4 regions of the Paenarthrobacter sp. GQ52 genome follow, and region 3 is predicted to be linked to each of the others. Evidence: riboswitches for the same ligand, from Rfam matches in the RefSeq annotation. Region 3 holds a riboswitch; each other region holds the start of a gene.

Region 1 (3,981 bases), on a different contig from region 3:
CCGCGATCAGGCCGAGGATGCCAATCTGCTGCCACACCAGTTCGCGTCCGTCGGGGAACTTGCGGTTGCCCGGAACAGCCGAGCGGCCAAGGCGGTCTTCGAACGGTGCAAGGTCGTCAACGGCGACGCACCAGCCCATCCATCCACCACCGGCAGCCGAGCGGGCACGGACGGCCTGGCCAAAGGGTGCTTTGTCGGAAGCGGGGTGGTCCAGGACCTCCACCACTTCCAGGTACTTGTTATCCGCAAGGGGAATGATCATGTTCCGGGTACCGAAGCGCGGGTGCACTCCGCCCCGGACAGCGTCCACTCCCAGTGCCGCGGAAATTCGTTCGGTAGTGGCCAAAAGGCCATCTCGTTCACAGGCGTAAGAGACGTGATCCATGCGCATGGCTTCATCTTGGCACTTTGTGATCGGGGTCTCAGCTAAGTCAAGCCTAACTAAGGTGGGATGTGTATAGCCGGTGGTAAGGGGCGTCATGGAGGGACGCGGGAAGACCGAAAGATCCCCCAGGCGTCACAAAGCTGCCTTCGCCTCCGGACAGTTCCTAGACTGGCCCCAGCTCGCACCGCTTCACCTTGCCCGCCAAACCCATGCGTCACGAACAGGAGAACTCCATGTCCCAAGGATGGTCTTTCGAAACCCGCCAGATCCACGCCGGTCAAGAGCCCGACGCCGCCACAGGAGCGCGCTCGCTTCCGATCTACCAGACCACGTCCTTCGTGTTCCCCAGTGCCGAGAGCGCCGCCAATCGCTTTGCCCTGGCCGAGCTCGCTCCCATCTACACCCGAATCGGCAACCCGACGCAGGATGCAGTGGAGCAGCGGGTTGCGAGCCTTGAGGGTGGCCTGGGTGCCCTCTTGCTCAGCTCCGGACAGGCTGCGGAGACGTTCGCCATCCTGAATATCGCCGAGGCGGGCGACCACATCGTAGCGAGCCCCAGCCTGTATGGCGGCACATACAACCTGCTGGCGCACACGCTGAAGAAGTTCGGCATTTCGGTCACGTTCGTCGAGGACCCGGACAATCTGGACCAGTGGCGTGACGCCGTACGGCCGAACACCAAGCTGTTCTTCGGCGAGGTCGTCTCCAACCCGCGCCAGGATGTCCTTGACATCGAGGGCATCGCCCGCACCGCACACGCGGCCGGCGTTCCCCTTATTGTGGACAACACCCTGTCCACGCCTTACCTCATCCGTCCCATCGAGTGGGGAGCGGACATCGTGGTCCATTCCGCGACCAAGTACCTGGGTGGTCACGGTTCGGCAATCGCCGGTGTGATTGTGGACTCCGGCAACTTCGACTTCGGCAAGGACCCGGACCGCTTCCCTGGCTTCAATACCCCGGACCCCAGCTACAACGGTCTGGTCTACGCCCGGGACCTCGGCAAGGACGGTGCACTGGGCGCGAACCTCTCCTACATCCTCAAGGCCCGAGTCCAGTTGCTTCGCGATCTCGGCTCTGCCGTGTCCCCGTTCAACGCCTTCCTCATTGCCCAGGGCCTGGAGACCTTGAGCCTGCGCGTGGAACGCCATGTTGCCAACGCCACCAAGGTGGCCGAATGGCTTGAAAACCACGACGACGTCGAATCGGTCGCCTATGCGGGCCTGCCGTCCAGCCCGTGGTACGACCGCGGCCGGAAGTACGGACCCAAGGGCACGGGCGCCATCGTTGCCTTCAACATCAAGGGCGGCGTCGAAGCCGGCAAGCGCTTCGTGGACGGCCTGGAGTTGCACTCGCACGTTGCCAACATCGGTGATGTCCGCTCGCTGGTCATCCACCCGGCGTCGACTACACACAGCCAATTGACGGTGGAGCAGCAGGTCGCCGCCGGCGTCAACCCCGGCCTCGTGCGCTTGTCCGTGGGCATCGAGCACGTTGATGACATCATCGCCGACCTCGAAGCGGGCTTCCGGGCCGCCAAGGGCGCCTAACGCCGCGGCTTAGAGTCTCAGTCCGGCTGCCGCCCGCGTCGACGATTATTCGCCGGGCGGCAGTTCCGGGTGCTCGTTCGTGAACGAAGACGCCCTAAACCGTCACACTGTTGTCACATTCTTCGCCAGAACCACCCTGCATTTCCTAGACTCTTGGTATTAGGTCATGAGTGCCAGCACACAGCCCCGGCTTGCTGGCCGGCAACCCTCCTACGCGGTGGGGTGCCCCGGGTGAAGACCTGGCCTGTTCGCACGCAAGGCGACGGGCAAGCGCGAGGTTAAGGTGTCAAAGGAATGACCATTACTGCTACAGCCCTTCCCAAATCCGGAGAAGAAGACGGAACCGTCAAGTACGCCGGCATCGGGCCGTTGGAACTTGAGGCCGGCGGATTCCTCCCCGATGTCGTCCTCGCTTATGAGACCTGGGGGCAGCTGAATGCCGAGGCCTCCAATGCCGTCCTCATCCAGCATGCGCTCACGGGCAGCACTCACGTAGCCCGTGGAGCCACCGACGAGGAAGGTTGGTGGGAGCAGCTCGTTGGGCCGGGTGCCACCATCGACACCAACAAGTTTTTTGTCATTTCCATCAACATCGTGGGCGGTTGTTATGGCAGCACCGGCCCATCGTCAGAAGCACCGGACGGACGTCCTTGGGGCTCACGTTTCCCGTTGGTCACGCTGCGCGACAGCACGGAGGCTGAGGCGCGCCTCGCCGATGCCTTGGGAATCGATGCCTGGCACGCCGTGTTGGGCGGTTCCATGGGCGGCGCCAGGGCCCTTGAATGGGCTGTTACGTTCCCCGACAGGGTCAAACGCTGCGCCGTAATTTCGGTGGGCGCCTACAGTACGGCCGAGCAGATTGCCTTTGCTCAAGCCCAAACCTTGGCCATCAGGCAGGACCCGAACTTCAAAAACGGTGACTATTACGGCGGCACTGCACCCGAACATGGCTTGGCACTGGCCCGACGCATCGCCCACATCACTTACCGCTCAGCCTTGGAGTTGGATTTCCGCTTCGGCAGGGAAGCCCAGCACCAGGAGGCACCACTCGCTGCCGCGGTGTTGGGGGAGCGTGGCCGCTACCAGGTGGAAAGCTATTTGGACCACCAGGGAACGAAGCTGGTCCGCCGTTTTGATGCCAACAGCTACATCGCCATCACCGAAGCCCTGATGTCCCACGACGTCGCCAGGGGCCGCGGTCCGCTGGAACAGGCGTTGTCGCGCGCTACGGCTGAGTTCTTCGTGGCGGCGGTGGACAGCGACAGGCTCTACTTCCCGGCACAGTCGCGGGAACTTGCCGCGGCGCTACCTGGGGATGTGCCGGTCCACCTCATTGAGGCTCCGATTGGTCACGATGGCTTCCTCACTGAGATCGGCCAGCTCTCGGCACAACTCCGCGAATCATTCTTCGCCTAGCCCTAGCCGTTCATGATTTCGCCGCGCTGCTTCATGTAATCCTCCATGGCGATCTCGCCGTTGCTGAACTTCGTGTCCAGCTCCGCCAACTTGCGGGCGCGGAATCCCTGCGGCTCCGAAGCGCCCGCTGAGGGGAACGGTGCCGGGGATGAAGGGTTCGACGGCGGCCCGGCCTGCGGTGTCGAATCCGCGGGGCGGATGACGGTCGGCTCGGAAGGGTACCCGGGGTAATTCTGACCTGGGTAACCCTGCGTCGGGTATCCCTGACCTGGATAATTCTGCTGCGGGTAATTCTGTGGCGGATACCCTGGTCCGGGCAGATTCTGCTGAGGGTAGCCGGGGTCGCGGAAGTTATTGTCCTGGATCCGACGCGCCCGGGAGCGGTTGTACATGCGGATCCCGAGTGGAATCAGCCAAGAGCAGACGATGATCCAGAAGATCAGATTGTTCACAGTGCAGGCCTCCTAGGTCTCATCCCAGCTTAGTCCTGGCCGGCAAAACCACGGCTGCTGCTTCAGGCCAGCTTGGTCTGCATGCCCAGGAACCGGCCGTAGCGATCCACCTCCGACTGCAGGGCCTCCTGCTCTTTTGCGGTGGTGGGCCGGTTCATTCGGACGTCCACTTCGCAGG
Region 2 (3,981 bases), on a different contig from region 3:
GACGATCATCACCTATTTCGTCGTGTACACCCTTGGCCTCCTCATCGGTCAGGACATCTGGCAGCGCGTGTTCACCGCCAAGAACCCCACAGTTGCCCGCTGGGGCGGCGCTACCGCCGGCGTCTACTGCATCCTCTACGGCTTCGCGGGTGCCCTGATCGGCATGGCTGCCAGCGTCGCCCTCTCCGGCATCGAAATCGCCGCCAAGGACGACGTCTACGCAGAGGTCGCTACCCGACTCCTGCCCATTGGCATCGGCGGCTTGGTTCTTGCTGCAGCTGTGGCCGCAATGATGTCCACGGCGTCAGGCGCACTGATTGCTGCTGCAACCGTTGCCCGCGCAGACGTAATGCCTTTCGTTGCCAGCTGGTTTGGCAAGAAGGTGGACACCTCCGACTCCGATAACCCTGAGCACGACGTCAAGGCCAACCGTTACTGGGTACTCGGCCTGGGGATCGTTGCAATCATCATCGCCATCTCCACCAAGGATGTGGTGGCCGCACTAACCATTGCCTACGACATCCTGGTTGGCGGCCTCCTCGTGGCCATCATTGGCGGCTTGGTGTGGAAGCGTGGAACGGGCATCGCCGCAGCATGGTCCATGGCGGCCGGTTCGGTGGTAACCCTCGGAACCATGATCGTCCTTGAGATCAACGCCGAAGTTCCCCTCGATGGCATCTACGCCAACGAGCCCATCTACTTCGGTTTGATCGCCTCGGCTTTGGTGTACATAGTGGTCTCACTTGCCAGCAAGCCCACGGATCCGGCAGTCATGAAGGCCTGGACGGATCGCGTTGCCGGTACCCGCGTGGCCGAGGAAGAGCTCACTACCCCCGCTTCCTAGGCGGGCACAAAGAACCAGGCAAGGTTCGGGAAACAAGTAAAGTTCGACGGCGGCGCCTCCCCTTTTCGGGGCGGCGCCGCCGTTGCGCTATGCCCGGGAAGCATGCGTTGGAAGGCCCGCTCTACACGCCAAAACCACCCCAAAGCGCGCAAAGCAGGCCCCACAAGACACCCCCACCCCTTGGAAGGCCCGATCTACACCCCAAAACCACCCCAAAGAGCGCAAACCAGGCCCCACAACACAAGCAGGCCCCACAACACACCCCACCCCTTGGAAGGCCCGCTCTACACGCCAAAACCACCCCAAAGCGCGCAAAGCAGGCCCCACAACACAACCGGGCCCCACAACACACCCCCACCCGTTGCAAGGCCCGCTCTACACGCCAAAACCACCCCAAAGCGCGCAAAGCAGGCCCCACAAGACACCCCCACCCCACAACGGGTGGCCGAACACCAATGCGGTAGGGTGGTCCCAGCTTCAAGAGATGTGGTGCCAAGCTCCGACTGGCCACACACCAACCCCATGTTCACGGGTGGTTCGGATGAGGAAGCGGCCCGTCCCGGACCAGAGACAACCGAGCGGGCAAGAGCACTCCCCCAAGGAGCAGTCCCTTGCCGTACCAAGGCGATACCACCCCGGTAAACACAACAGCACCCAGTACCCCGGCCGGAACGGCCACCCCCACGGTCGCGGTGATCCCCGCCGTCGACCTCTTCCTGGGCACGGTGACCATCACTGCCAAGGCTGGAACCGAGCAGTTCAGACATGCCCAACCGCAGCTCATCGCGCAGGCGTTGGCCCAGGCCGTCCGGCCGACGCACTGGTGTGAGTCGTCCACGACACTAACGGTGACTGTTGCGGCCGTCGGAAAACGGGCGGGCGTCCAACGTCACTTCACACTAGGGCACTAGGGCTCTAGGGCACAGGGACCAGGCCTAAGCTTCCTCGTCTTCTTCGCGGAACTCTTCGGTTTCATCTATGGGGACAACGCGTTCGTCGTCCTCGGGGGCGTCCACTTCCCCTACCCAGGGTTCGTCCACTTCCTGGTCTTCGGCGTAGTCGTAGGCCGGGTCGGACTCAATGGTTGTCCGTTCCGGGTAGTTGGCGTGTGATTCGGTGGTGTTCATGGTGCAACCTCCGTCTCGTGGGCCTGTTCTGGTGGGCGGTTCAGCCCGTTGACCCGAATGCAGGAATCCAGTGGCGGAAGGGCCCCGCCCCTGTCCTTCCATCTGAGCACCGGCACCGTCGAGGGTCAAGGAAATTACGGTGCACCGAACATTCCAGTTAAGGAATACCAGCCAAAAATCCGCGCGGATAAGCGGTAGTGTGGGGCGTGCAATGGGGCCGCAACTACCCCAACCAGCACAGGAGACAAAGTGCAGATGCACCAGGAATCCCACAGTTCGTCGAGCTCCGCTCCGGACCCCACCCCCGAATCAGCAACCGCCGAAAACGCCAGCACGCAACCCGCGCCGCCCTCGCACGCGGACATTCGCCGGTGGCGGCAGTACCTCGCCGATGAGCGTGCCGAGGCCGCCGTCTACCGCGAACTGGCCCAGCGACGTCACGGCGAAGAACGCCAAATCCTGCTCGCCCTGGCCGAAGCCGAAGGCAGGCACGAAGCCCACTGGCTCAAGCTCCTTGGCGAGCATGCCGGTATGCCCAAGGCAGCTTCCACCCGCAGCCAGTTCCTGGGCTTCCTGGCCCGCAACTTCGGTTCAGTGTTCGTCCTCGCTCTGGCACAGCGCGCCGAAGGCCGTTCCCCGTACGGCACCGAACCTGCCGCGACGCCTGCCATGGTGGCCGATGAACAAATCCACGAAGAAGTAGTCCGCGGCTTGGCCACACGCGGACGCAACCGGCTCTCCGGAACCTTCCGCGCGGCCGTTTTCGGCGCCAACGACGGCCTGGTCAGCAACCTTTCCCTGGTCATGGGCATGGCCGCAACCGGCGTGCCCAGCCCCGTGGTGCTCATGAGTGGCGTCGCGGGTCTCCTCGCCGGGGCCCTCTCCATGGGTGCGGGCGAATACGTCTCGGTCCGCTCGCAGCGGGAGCTCCTTAACGCAACCCTGCCCACGCAGGCCACTCTGACCGCGGCACCGTCCTTGGACATCGAGCACAACGAGTTGGTCCTGGTGTACTTGGCCCGTGGCATGACGCGTGAAGCCGCGGAGCATCGTGCTGCCGAGCGCATGGGATTGTTCAGCTGCGACTGCGATCCCAGCCTTTCCTTGCAGCCGGAGAAGCCACCCACTGACGATCATGAATCCGTCGGTTCGGCGTGGGGTGCAGCGATGTCCAGCTTCTGCTTCTTCGCTTCGGGCGCCATTGTGCCCATCCTGCCGTTCATTTTCGGCATGACGGGCATCGCCGCCTTGCTGGTTGCCGGCGTTCTGGTGGGTATCGCGCTCCTGGCTACCGGCGCCGTCGTCGGCTTGTTGTCCGGAACCTCGCCGCTGAGCCGCGGACTCCGGCAGCTTGCCATCGGCCTGGGTGCGGCGGCGGCCACGTATGGTCTGGGCTTGGCGTTCGGAGCAGCGATCGTCTAAGTTTGGACGGCTCGGTCCGGAGACCGTAATGTTGGTTCGTCCTCCGCGCTGCCCCGCGTGACCAGGGCATCAGGAATGGAGAACCGTGGACCCGGAGCGGGAAGCAACGCGCGTGCCGAAGCACCGACGCACTGGAACAGCCTTGCGTGTTCTCCGCGGCGTCCTCATGGCCGTCATTGCCGCCGTCGTCGCCGTTCTGGTCAGTGGATTCCTGCAGGGCGACCCTCGCATCACCGCGCTGTTCCCGGGCGTGAGCGTGCCGGGAACCACAGAGGACCAGCCGGGTGGAGCCGAACCGGCGCGCCCCCTCGACGCGCCGCCGCCCGGACTTGAGGAGGCGGACGCCCCACTGGCCTCGCCTTCAGCGCCCGGCACCACCAACGATTCGTACAAGTTCCTGGCCACGAACGACGACGGCACCCCGGTAGGTTACTCGCCTTGCCGTCCGCTCCATTACGTTGTCAACGATGCGTCCGCACCCATTGGCTCAGACGCCCTCCTGACCGCCGCCTTGGCAAATATTTCTGCGGCGTCCGGCATCCAGTTCATCAACGATGGCACCACTGACGAGTTGCCGGTGGACCGACG
Region 3 (3,981 bases):
GTGCCTAGGATCGCGCCGCCAAGGACTCGTCCCTGGCCATCAATGTGCTTGGTCCCGGAGTACACGATCACGTCTGCACCCAGCTCACCACAGCGTTGCAGCAGGGGAGTGGCAAAGACATTGTCGACGACGACAGTCGCCCCGGCGGCATGGGCCAGTTCGCTGACGGCAGCGATATCGACGATCTCCTGCATGGGGTTGGACGGTGACTCGAAGAACACCGCAGTGGTGGGCTCGGACAGGGCTTCGCGCCACTGCTCAAGGTCGGGTCCGTCAACAAAGACCGTCTCCACGCCCCACCGGGGAAGGATCTCGTTGAGGATCACGAAGCAGGAGCCGAACAGCGAGCGGGCAGCAACCACACGGTCACCGGCAGCCAGCAAGGCACCCAGGGCGGTGAAGACTGCAGACATGCCGGACGCCGTCGCGAAGCACGCCTCGGTTCCTTCGAGCAGCCGCAGCCGCTCCTGGAACGTGGCCACGGACGGGTTGCCGTAACGGGAGTAGACGAATCGTTCGTCCTCGCCGGTGAAGGCACGTTCGGCGGCGGCAGCGGATTCGTAGACGAAACCGGAGTTCAGGAAAACGGGTTCGGACGTTTCCTGGAAATTGGTGCGGTCAAGGCCACCGCGGACGGCCTGGGTGTCAGGGCTCCAGCCGGCGGCGTCGGGATTAAAAGTCACTTACTCGGTCCCCAGATTCGTCGGCAGGCCACGGTTCTTCCAACCATTGACGGTGCGCTCACCGTAGCGGTCCGGTTCGCCTTCGAAGCCCTCCAGGACGTTGTAGGCAGTGAAGCCGGCCTGGGTTGCGGCGATGGCCGCCGAGATGGAGCGTTGCCCGGAACGGCATAGGAAAACGAGCTCAACGCCGTCGTCCTCGGGAGCCTGTTGCTGAAGGTCTTCAATAAAGCGGGAGTTCGGAATTCCGCCGGCCAAGTTCCACTGGATGAACAGGGGGTCGTTCTCGGTAGCTTTGGTGTCAGGGATTCCAATGTGGGCCCATTCGCCCTCGGTCCGGACGTCAACCAGGATGGCACCGTCTTGAAGTTTGGCCCACGCGTCGTGCGGGGTCAGGTCACCTGCGTAGCTCATGCGTGGCCCTCGAACGCTTCTTCGTCGTCGTAGTTCTCCAACTGGTCAACGGCATTGGCCACTGCGGCATCCGCTGTGGCGATCGCGGTCGGCAGGACAACGGCTTGGGCAACGATGACGTCCGTGCCGTTGAACGTAGCTGCCGGGCTCCCGTGGAGGACGTAACCTTCGGCGAGGGCATTGTGGATGCGCTCGCAGAAGTCGCGGGTGTCCGGGCCTGTCACCAGGCGGTAGGAGAGTTTTTCTTCAGTGGGTTCAGGCATAGCTGGTGCTCCTCAGTCACGCTTGCAGTACGAATTGTCGATACGCCGAGTAGTCACCTGAGGCACCCCGCCGGAGAGAGGGTTGCCGACCAGCAAGTCAGGGCTTTGCGCTGGTACTCATTACTCAAGAAAAACGTAACATCCACGGGCATCCGGCCGCACTTGCGAGTGGTGGGGCGGCCGTCATGTTGCGTAATCGGCGGCCGTTTCACTCTTCGTCCCTGAGCGTGCGGACGGCGGCGCCGACTGTAGGAAAGAAGTGGTCCGGCGTGAAACGGGCTGCCGTTCCGAGGCGGATCAGCTTGTCCTTCACAGGACCTTTGAGTTCGGCGAACACCAGATCCACGCCGTGACGGGCCAACCATTCATCCAGCGTGACGAGGTCGTCCAGGGCCGTGGTGTCGATGCCTGTGATGGGTTCCGCCGCCAGGATGACGTGGGAGATATTATCCGAAGCTTCGTCCAGTTGTTCCCGGACAAAGCTTGCAAGAACCTGCCCGTTGCCGAAGAACAGCGGTGCATCGAAACGGAGGATCAGGAGCCCGGGGATGCGTGCGCCGTTGGGGTGTCGTTCAAGATCGTGGTACCCAGGGAGCCCTTCTTCGGCACCGAGTTCTGTTCGGTATGGATCCCAGGCCCGCCGCACGAAGTCCAAGAGCGCCAATGCTATGGCCACCACGATTCCCTGGAGCACACCCACTGTAAGGACGCCCAGGAATGCAGCCAACATCACCACGGATTCGCTCCGGCTCAGGCTCAACAGGCGCCGGACGCCGGCCGGGTCCGCCAGGGCTATCGCTGCGGCAATCACGACGGCGGCCAAGGTGGCGGACGGAAGGTACTCGGTCACCCCTGGAGCCAGCAGCATGAAAGCAAGCACCAGTACCGAACCCACCACGCCGGTCATCTGGGACTTGGCACCAGCGTCCACAGCCACAGGGGTCCTCGATGTACTGCCGGAGATGGGGAATCCGCCCAGCAGGCCCGTGGCAGCATTGGCTGCCCCAAGTGCTGCCATTTCCCTGTTGCCGGAAACCTTCTTGCCTTCCTTGGCTGCCAATGTTTGGGACAGGACGCCGGTGTCCGCGAAGGCCATGAGGGCGATCCCTGCCGCAGCGGGAAGCAGCGTGAGTGCGTCCGCCCAGCCAATGCCGCCGAGCGCGGGCATCGGGAGGCCCTGCGGCAGGACTCCGGTGACCTTGACGTCGTCGTTGAGGCTCCAAACGGCCGTTGCGACGCACGAGCCGACCACCGCCAGCAGCACACCCGGCACTTTCCACTTCAGCAGCCGGGGAATCCAGATCAGCGCCAGCGAACCCACGCCCAGCAGCAGCGCGGTGATGTTGACCTCGCCGCCCAGCACCCCGGTGGTGACCTTCGCAAGCTTTTGCCAGATGTCGCCGTCGGCCTCTATCCCCAGGAATGCCGGCAGCTGCGAAAGGGCCACCAGCAAAGCGATCCCGTTCAGGTATCCGAGCCTGATGGGTTTGGAGAGCAGTCCTGTGATGGTCCCGAGTTTGAGGGCCGACCCGGCCAGCATGATCACCCCAATTAACACGGCCAGGAGTCCGGCGAGCGCTACCGACTTTTCGCTGCTACCCGCTGCCAGCGGCACGATTGCCGCGGCAATCATGGGGGCGAGGGAAGAATCGGGGCCGAGGACCAGGATGCGGGAAGGCCCGACGATCGCATAAACCAGCAGCGGGACCACAGTGGCATAGAGACCGGTGACCGGTGGAAGGCCGGCCGCCTGCGCATAGGCCATACCGGCGGGTACCAGCAGGGCGAAGAGGGCAGCACCTGCCACGACGTCGTGCCGGAGCCATTCGCGTTTGTAGCCCTTGAGCGCCCAGACGCCCGAAAGCCGGTCCTTGGCGGAAGACTTGGGGGAAGAACGGGCGGGTGAACTCATACAGCGATCATTCCTGACCCATGCTGTTTGCGGAACAAGGCGGTCGTCGTATGTGGAAATCCAAACCTTCATGAGGCCCGCCCAAATGTGACGCCCCGGGAGCATAATTGACGCAGTACGACCCCCTGTAACTTCGCATGAAATCAGGTCGCGGTGAACGGACAGAGCAGTTCTACACTCAAGCCCATGCTGCACTTTGGATGGTTCGTGGGACACGGTTTTGGTGTCCAGGGCTGGGGGACTCCCGGCTACAGCCTGGGCTATGACTGGAAGAAACCCGCCCTGTACCAGGAGGCTGTCCGGGCCTTTGAGCAATCCGGGTTGGACCTGTTCATCATCGAGGATTCCCTCACCGTCCCGGATACTTACGGCGGCACGGCCGAGGTCTCCCTGGCGCACGCGTCGTTCGCTCCGAAGCATGATCCGCTGGCGCTGGTCCCGTACCTTCTCTCGGCCACTGAGCATTTAGGGATCGTCCCGACGGTCAGCGCTTCCTTCTACCCGCCCTTCACTGCCGCCCGGCTCCTGGCCACGCTGCAACACTTCTCAGAAGGGCAGCTCGGCTGGAACGTAGTCACGTCCGGCAGCGACCTCGCCGCGCAGAATTATGGGCTGGACCAGCAGATCGAACACGACCTCCGTTACGAGAAAGCGGAGGAATTCGTCGACGTCGTCAGGCGGCTCTGGCGGAGTTGGGAACCCGGCGCCGTGC
Region 4 (3,981 bases), on a different contig from region 3:
TGCCGAGGGAATCGGGTCTCCATGTGGGTCCCGGACAGGATGTCCAAGCTTGGCCGACATCCGCTCAATGAACGTATCGGACACAGCGTGTTCCAACATTTCGGCTTCGTCGTGGACCTCGTCCCAGCTGTAGCCGAGTTCATCCACCAAGTACGTCTCAATCAGCCGGTGCCGGCGCACCATGGACAGCGCGAGCCGCATTCCCTGAGTGGTCAGCCTGATGGCGCTGTAAGGCTGGTGATCGACCAGGCCTTGGTCCTTGAGCTTGCGCACCATCTCAGACACCGAGGAGTTAGCCACTCCCAGGCGCTGGGCAAGTTGGGACGACGTAATTGGTTTGTCCTGCCACTCCGTGTAGGAGTAGATGACCTTGACGTAGTCCTCGATCGAGGATGAGGGCGTACTGGTCTTCACACCCCAAGCCTACCGTGGCGTTGTACCTTGAACCTTGACTGCCCGCCAGGTCTGCGTCATGTAGGGCAACCCGATGGTTTCACCAGGGACATGGCCGAGGTGGTCGTAGAGGTACCACTCCAGGTTGCCCATGACCTTCGCACGGGTGGCGTCGTTGGCGCGGAGGTAGTAGCTGCGCGACTTGGTCAGTTCCATGATGTCCTCCGGCGTCAGGGCATCCTCCCACCGGGTCAGATGACTTTCCAAACCTTCAAACTCCGGGCCGATGACTGGCCGGAATCCGGGCTTGTGGACATCGCCTGCATGCATGATGCGTGAAAGGCGGTGAACCCACGGGATTGAAGTGTCCAGTTGATTCCAGATCAGTCCCAAGATCCCATGAGGCCGCAGGATCCGGGCGATCTCCGTGCTCGCTGCGAGGGGCTCGCACCAGTGCCAGGCCTGGGCAACGCTGACGACGTCGAATGCTGAGTCCGTCAGTCCAGTTGCCTCGGCCGTTCCCTCCAGCGCACTGACGTGGGGGTAGGCTTTTCGCAATTGCTCCAACATGTCCGTGGAAGGATCGACCGCGGTAACCGCCAAGCCGCGTTCTACGAGGAGTGCCGTGAACTTTCCTGTGCCGGCTCCGAGGTCCGCCGCTGACCTTGCCCCCGGAGGAACCAGCCAGTCCACGGAATCGGCGGGGTAGCCGGGTCGCACGCGGTCATAGTGTTCGCCGCCGTCCTGGAAGCTCTGACCGAGTTCATGCCGGCGGGAAGCATGCAGCCTTGGACCACGCGGCCCGGCTGGTCCGGGAGTACGTGGCTGTCCGCTGGAGGCAGCCGGTGAACGCAGGGCCACGAAAGCTCCTTCACAGGGTCGCTAAAAGTACCCTATGAATTTACCGCAGTGTTCCTGGTCCGCAGTGTTCCTAGTCAACAGTGCAGGGAGCTGCGCCCGCAGTGCCGGGAGTGTTCGGGGCCCATTCGGGGTAGCTGCGATGGTCATTTGCAGGAACCCAACGGCCCTCGTCCACCACGTAGTCCCATCCCAGTCCGTCGCGCTTGAGTCCTTCGATGCCTGCGAGCAGCCTGGTGGCGTCCTCCAACCGGGAGCCGACGCCGAAGCTGGCGCGCAGGGATCCGGAGGGGAGCCCGAGGCGTTTGAGGAGCGGGTGGGCGCAGAACCGGCCATCACGGAGGCCAACCCCGTGCTCGGCCGCCAGGTAAGCCGCAACCAGCCCGGCGTCGAATCCTTCTACGGAGAAGTTGACCACACCGATGGTGTCCAGGGAGTCAGCGAAGATCTTGTGGACGGTCACGCCATCGATGGCCTCCAGGCCCTGCACCAGGTACGAGCGGATGGCGGACTCGTGGGCATGCCACGCGTCCTGATCGAGCCCTGCGAGGACTTGGGTGGCGCGGGCAAGTGTCGCGGCGCCCAGCACGTTGGGGGAGCCGCCCTCGTGGCGCGCCGGGCCCGCGGCCCAGCTCACTGAGTCCAGGCGCGCTTCACGTACCGCGCCGCCTCCGGCCAGGTGCGGTATGCCGGCGTCGAGCCAGTCCGGACGACCCACCACGACACCCGCGCCGAAGGGGGCATAAAGCTTGTGTCCGGAGAAGACGATGTAGTCGACGTCCGCCTCGGTGATGTTGATCCGGCGATGAGGTGCGAGCTGCGCAGCGTCCACCACGATCCTTGCGCCGTGTTCGTGGGCAAGCGAAGCAAGGCGGGCGATGGGAAGAATTTCCCCCGTCACGTTCGAGGCGCCGGTAACAGCCAGCAGGCTGACCCCGCCCTGGGCAAGTTCGGCCTCGAGCTTGTCCACCGTTTCGGCCAGGGTTGGTGCCGCGACGACGCTGCGGTGGGGGACTCCCTGCCACGGAAGCAAGTTGGCGTGGTGCTCGATGTCCAAGTACAGGACCTCGCCCGCAAATTGGCCATCCACCTGCGGGAGGCATCCGGCCAGGAGGTTCAACGAGTCAGTGGTGTTCCGTGTGAAGATCACTGAGTCATCGGCACGCCCGCCGACGAAATCACGGACGATGTTCCGCGAGTTCTCGTACACCGACGTGCTGATTTGGGAGGCGTACCCGGCGCCCCGGTGAACGCTGGCGTAGTAGGGCAGGACCTCGTTGAGGTAGGCCGAAACGATGGTCAGGGCCGGGGCCGATGCGCCGTAGTCCAAGTTTGCGTAGCGGACGTGGCCACCCTGAATCAGGGGAGCCTGAAGCTCAGCGCCAGTGACCGCGGCAAGCGGACGCAGAGCGGTTATCGTCTCCGCTGTGGATTCTTCAACAAAGGACGGAATGGTGGTGGAGTTGAACGTGACAGTGCTCATGGAACCTCACTCAAGAGGGACCCCCATAGGGGGATCCGCGCTTGCCGCATCCGTTCCGGACCGGCCGGGTCGTCACCCGGGGCACCCCACCGCGAATGGAGGGTTGCCGGCCAGCAAACCGGGGTTTAGCGCTGGCACTCGTGACCTGTAAAAAAGGCTAAGGCACGTCCGGGGAGGCTTCCAAAGCCGCTTCCTTTTGTTAAGCCCTTTGTTACGTCGAATGCGAAATCCCTTCTTCGCCGAATAAAAAACGGCGGAGACCCCCTGCGGGGGCCATCCGCCGTCGAAAATTCCGCCTGCCGCTGGGTGGCCAGGCGTGGATAAGTTTAGAGAAGGTCGTCCAATCCGGGGTTGAGGCGCTTGAGGACCTCGGAGTGCAGGATCGAGTTGGTGGCCAGGGCGTTACCGCCAAACGGACCGTCTTCGCCTTCCAAGGATGTGAAACGGCCGCCTGCCTCGGTGACGATCGGGACGAGTGCTGCCATGTCGTAGAGGTTCAGTTCAGGCTCGCAAGCGATATCCACTGCCCCCTCGGCCACGAGGCAATACGACCAGAAATCACCATAGGCGCGTGTCCGCCAGATGTCTTCCGTCAGCCCCAGGAATTCATCCAGGTTGCCGCGTTCCTTCCACCCCGAAAGGCTGGAATATGACATGGAGGCGTCAGCCAGGCGGGAAACGTTGGACACCTTGAGCCGCGTTGCCGAGGCCAGGGAGCGGCCCATGTAGGCGCCCATGTCCTTCGCAGCCCACCATCGCTTGCCCAGCGCAGGCGCACTGACTACGCCCACCACAGGTTCCCCCTCATCCACGAGGGCGATCAACGTTGCCCACACCGGGACACCACGGACAAAGTTCTTGGTCCCGTCGATGGGGTCTATGATCCAGCGACGTGAACCGTGACCGCTGCTGCCGAACTCCTCGCCCAGGACCGCGTCCCGCGGACGGGAGCGGGACAGTTGACCGCGGATTGCTTCCTCTGCGGCCTTGTCAGCGTCAGTGACAGGTGTGAGGTCGGGCTTGGTTTCGATCTGCAGGTCCAGTGCCTTGAAGCGATCCATGGTCTGGGCGTCGACTGAATCGGCGAGGACGTGGGCCAGGCGCAGGTCATCGTTGTAGGTGGAAACGGGATGGGTCATGCCACCAAACTATCCTGAATCGTTCGCTGCATTGGGGACGTGAAGCAGACAACGAATCAGTTGACGGTGCCCAGTTCCTTGGTCTCTTTCGCTTCGAGCCTTGGGTCT

What was found. A riboswitch is a leader RNA that binds a small molecule or an ion and turns the genes downstream of it on or off. The one in region 3 is predicted to bind S-adenosylmethionine.
Region 1: it holds a riboswitch for S-adenosylmethionine, as region 3 does, so the genes downstream of both, metX (homoserine O-acetyltransferase MetX) here and AC6CH8_RS17575 (DUF1737 domain-containing protein) in region 3, are expected to answer to the same signal.
Region 2: it holds a riboswitch for S-adenosylmethionine, as region 3 does, so the genes downstream of both, AC6CH8_RS00810 (hypothetical protein) here and AC6CH8_RS17575 (DUF1737 domain-containing protein) in region 3, are expected to answer to the same signal.
Region 4: it holds a riboswitch for S-adenosylmethionine, as region 3 does, so the genes downstream of both, AC6CH8_RS06275 (aminotransferase class V-fold PLP-dependent enzyme) here and AC6CH8_RS17575 (DUF1737 domain-containing protein) in region 3, are expected to answer to the same signal.

The regions. Positions count from the first base shown of each region.
Region 1 covers NZ_JCAXEJ010000001.1:622,760-626,740, forward strand. The annotation lists gene AC6CH8_RS02705 (VOC family protein) at 1-391, opposite strand, end outside; gene AC6CH8_RS02710 (bifunctional o-acetylhomoserine/o-acetylserine sulfhydrylase) at 595-1,935, shown strand; SAM riboswitch class IV at 2,098-2,214, shown strand; gene metX (homoserine O-acetyltransferase MetX) at 2,230-3,351, shown strand; gene AC6CH8_RS02720 (hypothetical protein) at 3,354-3,803, opposite strand; gene AC6CH8_RS02725 (winged helix DNA-binding domain-containing protein) at 3,866-3,981, opposite strand, start outside.
Region 2 covers NZ_JCAXEJ010000001.1:172,655-176,635, reverse strand. The annotation lists gene AC6CH8_RS00815 (sodium:solute symporter family protein) at 1-844, shown strand, start outside; SAM riboswitch class IV at 1,320-1,439, shown strand; gene AC6CH8_RS00810 (hypothetical protein) at 1,456-1,755, shown strand; gene AC6CH8_RS00805 (hypothetical protein) at 1,780-1,971, opposite strand; gene AC6CH8_RS00800 (VIT1/CCC1 transporter family protein) at 2,227-3,393, shown strand; gene AC6CH8_RS00795 (matrixin family metalloprotease) at 3,536-3,981, shown strand, end outside.
Region 3 covers NZ_JCAXEJ010000016.1:27,254-31,234, reverse strand. The annotation lists gene AC6CH8_RS17585 (O-succinylhomoserine sulfhydrylase) at 1-683, opposite strand, end outside; gene AC6CH8_RS17580 (rhodanese-like domain-containing protein) at 684-1,094, opposite strand; gene AC6CH8_RS17575 (DUF1737 domain-containing protein) at 1,091-1,357, opposite strand; SAM riboswitch class IV at 1,371-1,482, opposite strand; gene AC6CH8_RS17570 (SulP family inorganic anion transporter) at 1,566-3,269, opposite strand; gene AC6CH8_RS17565 (NtaA/DmoA family FMN-dependent monooxygenase) at 3,423-3,981, shown strand, end outside.
Region 4 covers NZ_JCAXEJ010000003.1:163,211-167,191, reverse strand. The annotation lists gene AC6CH8_RS06285 (metal-dependent transcriptional regulator) at 1-414, opposite strand, end outside; gene AC6CH8_RS06280 (class I SAM-dependent methyltransferase) at 424-1,248, opposite strand; gene AC6CH8_RS06275 (aminotransferase class V-fold PLP-dependent enzyme) at 1,325-2,734, opposite strand; SAM riboswitch class IV at 2,767-2,880, opposite strand; gene hisN (histidinol-phosphatase) at 3,061-3,873, opposite strand; gene rsgA (ribosome small subunit-dependent GTPase A) at 3,930-3,981, opposite strand, start outside.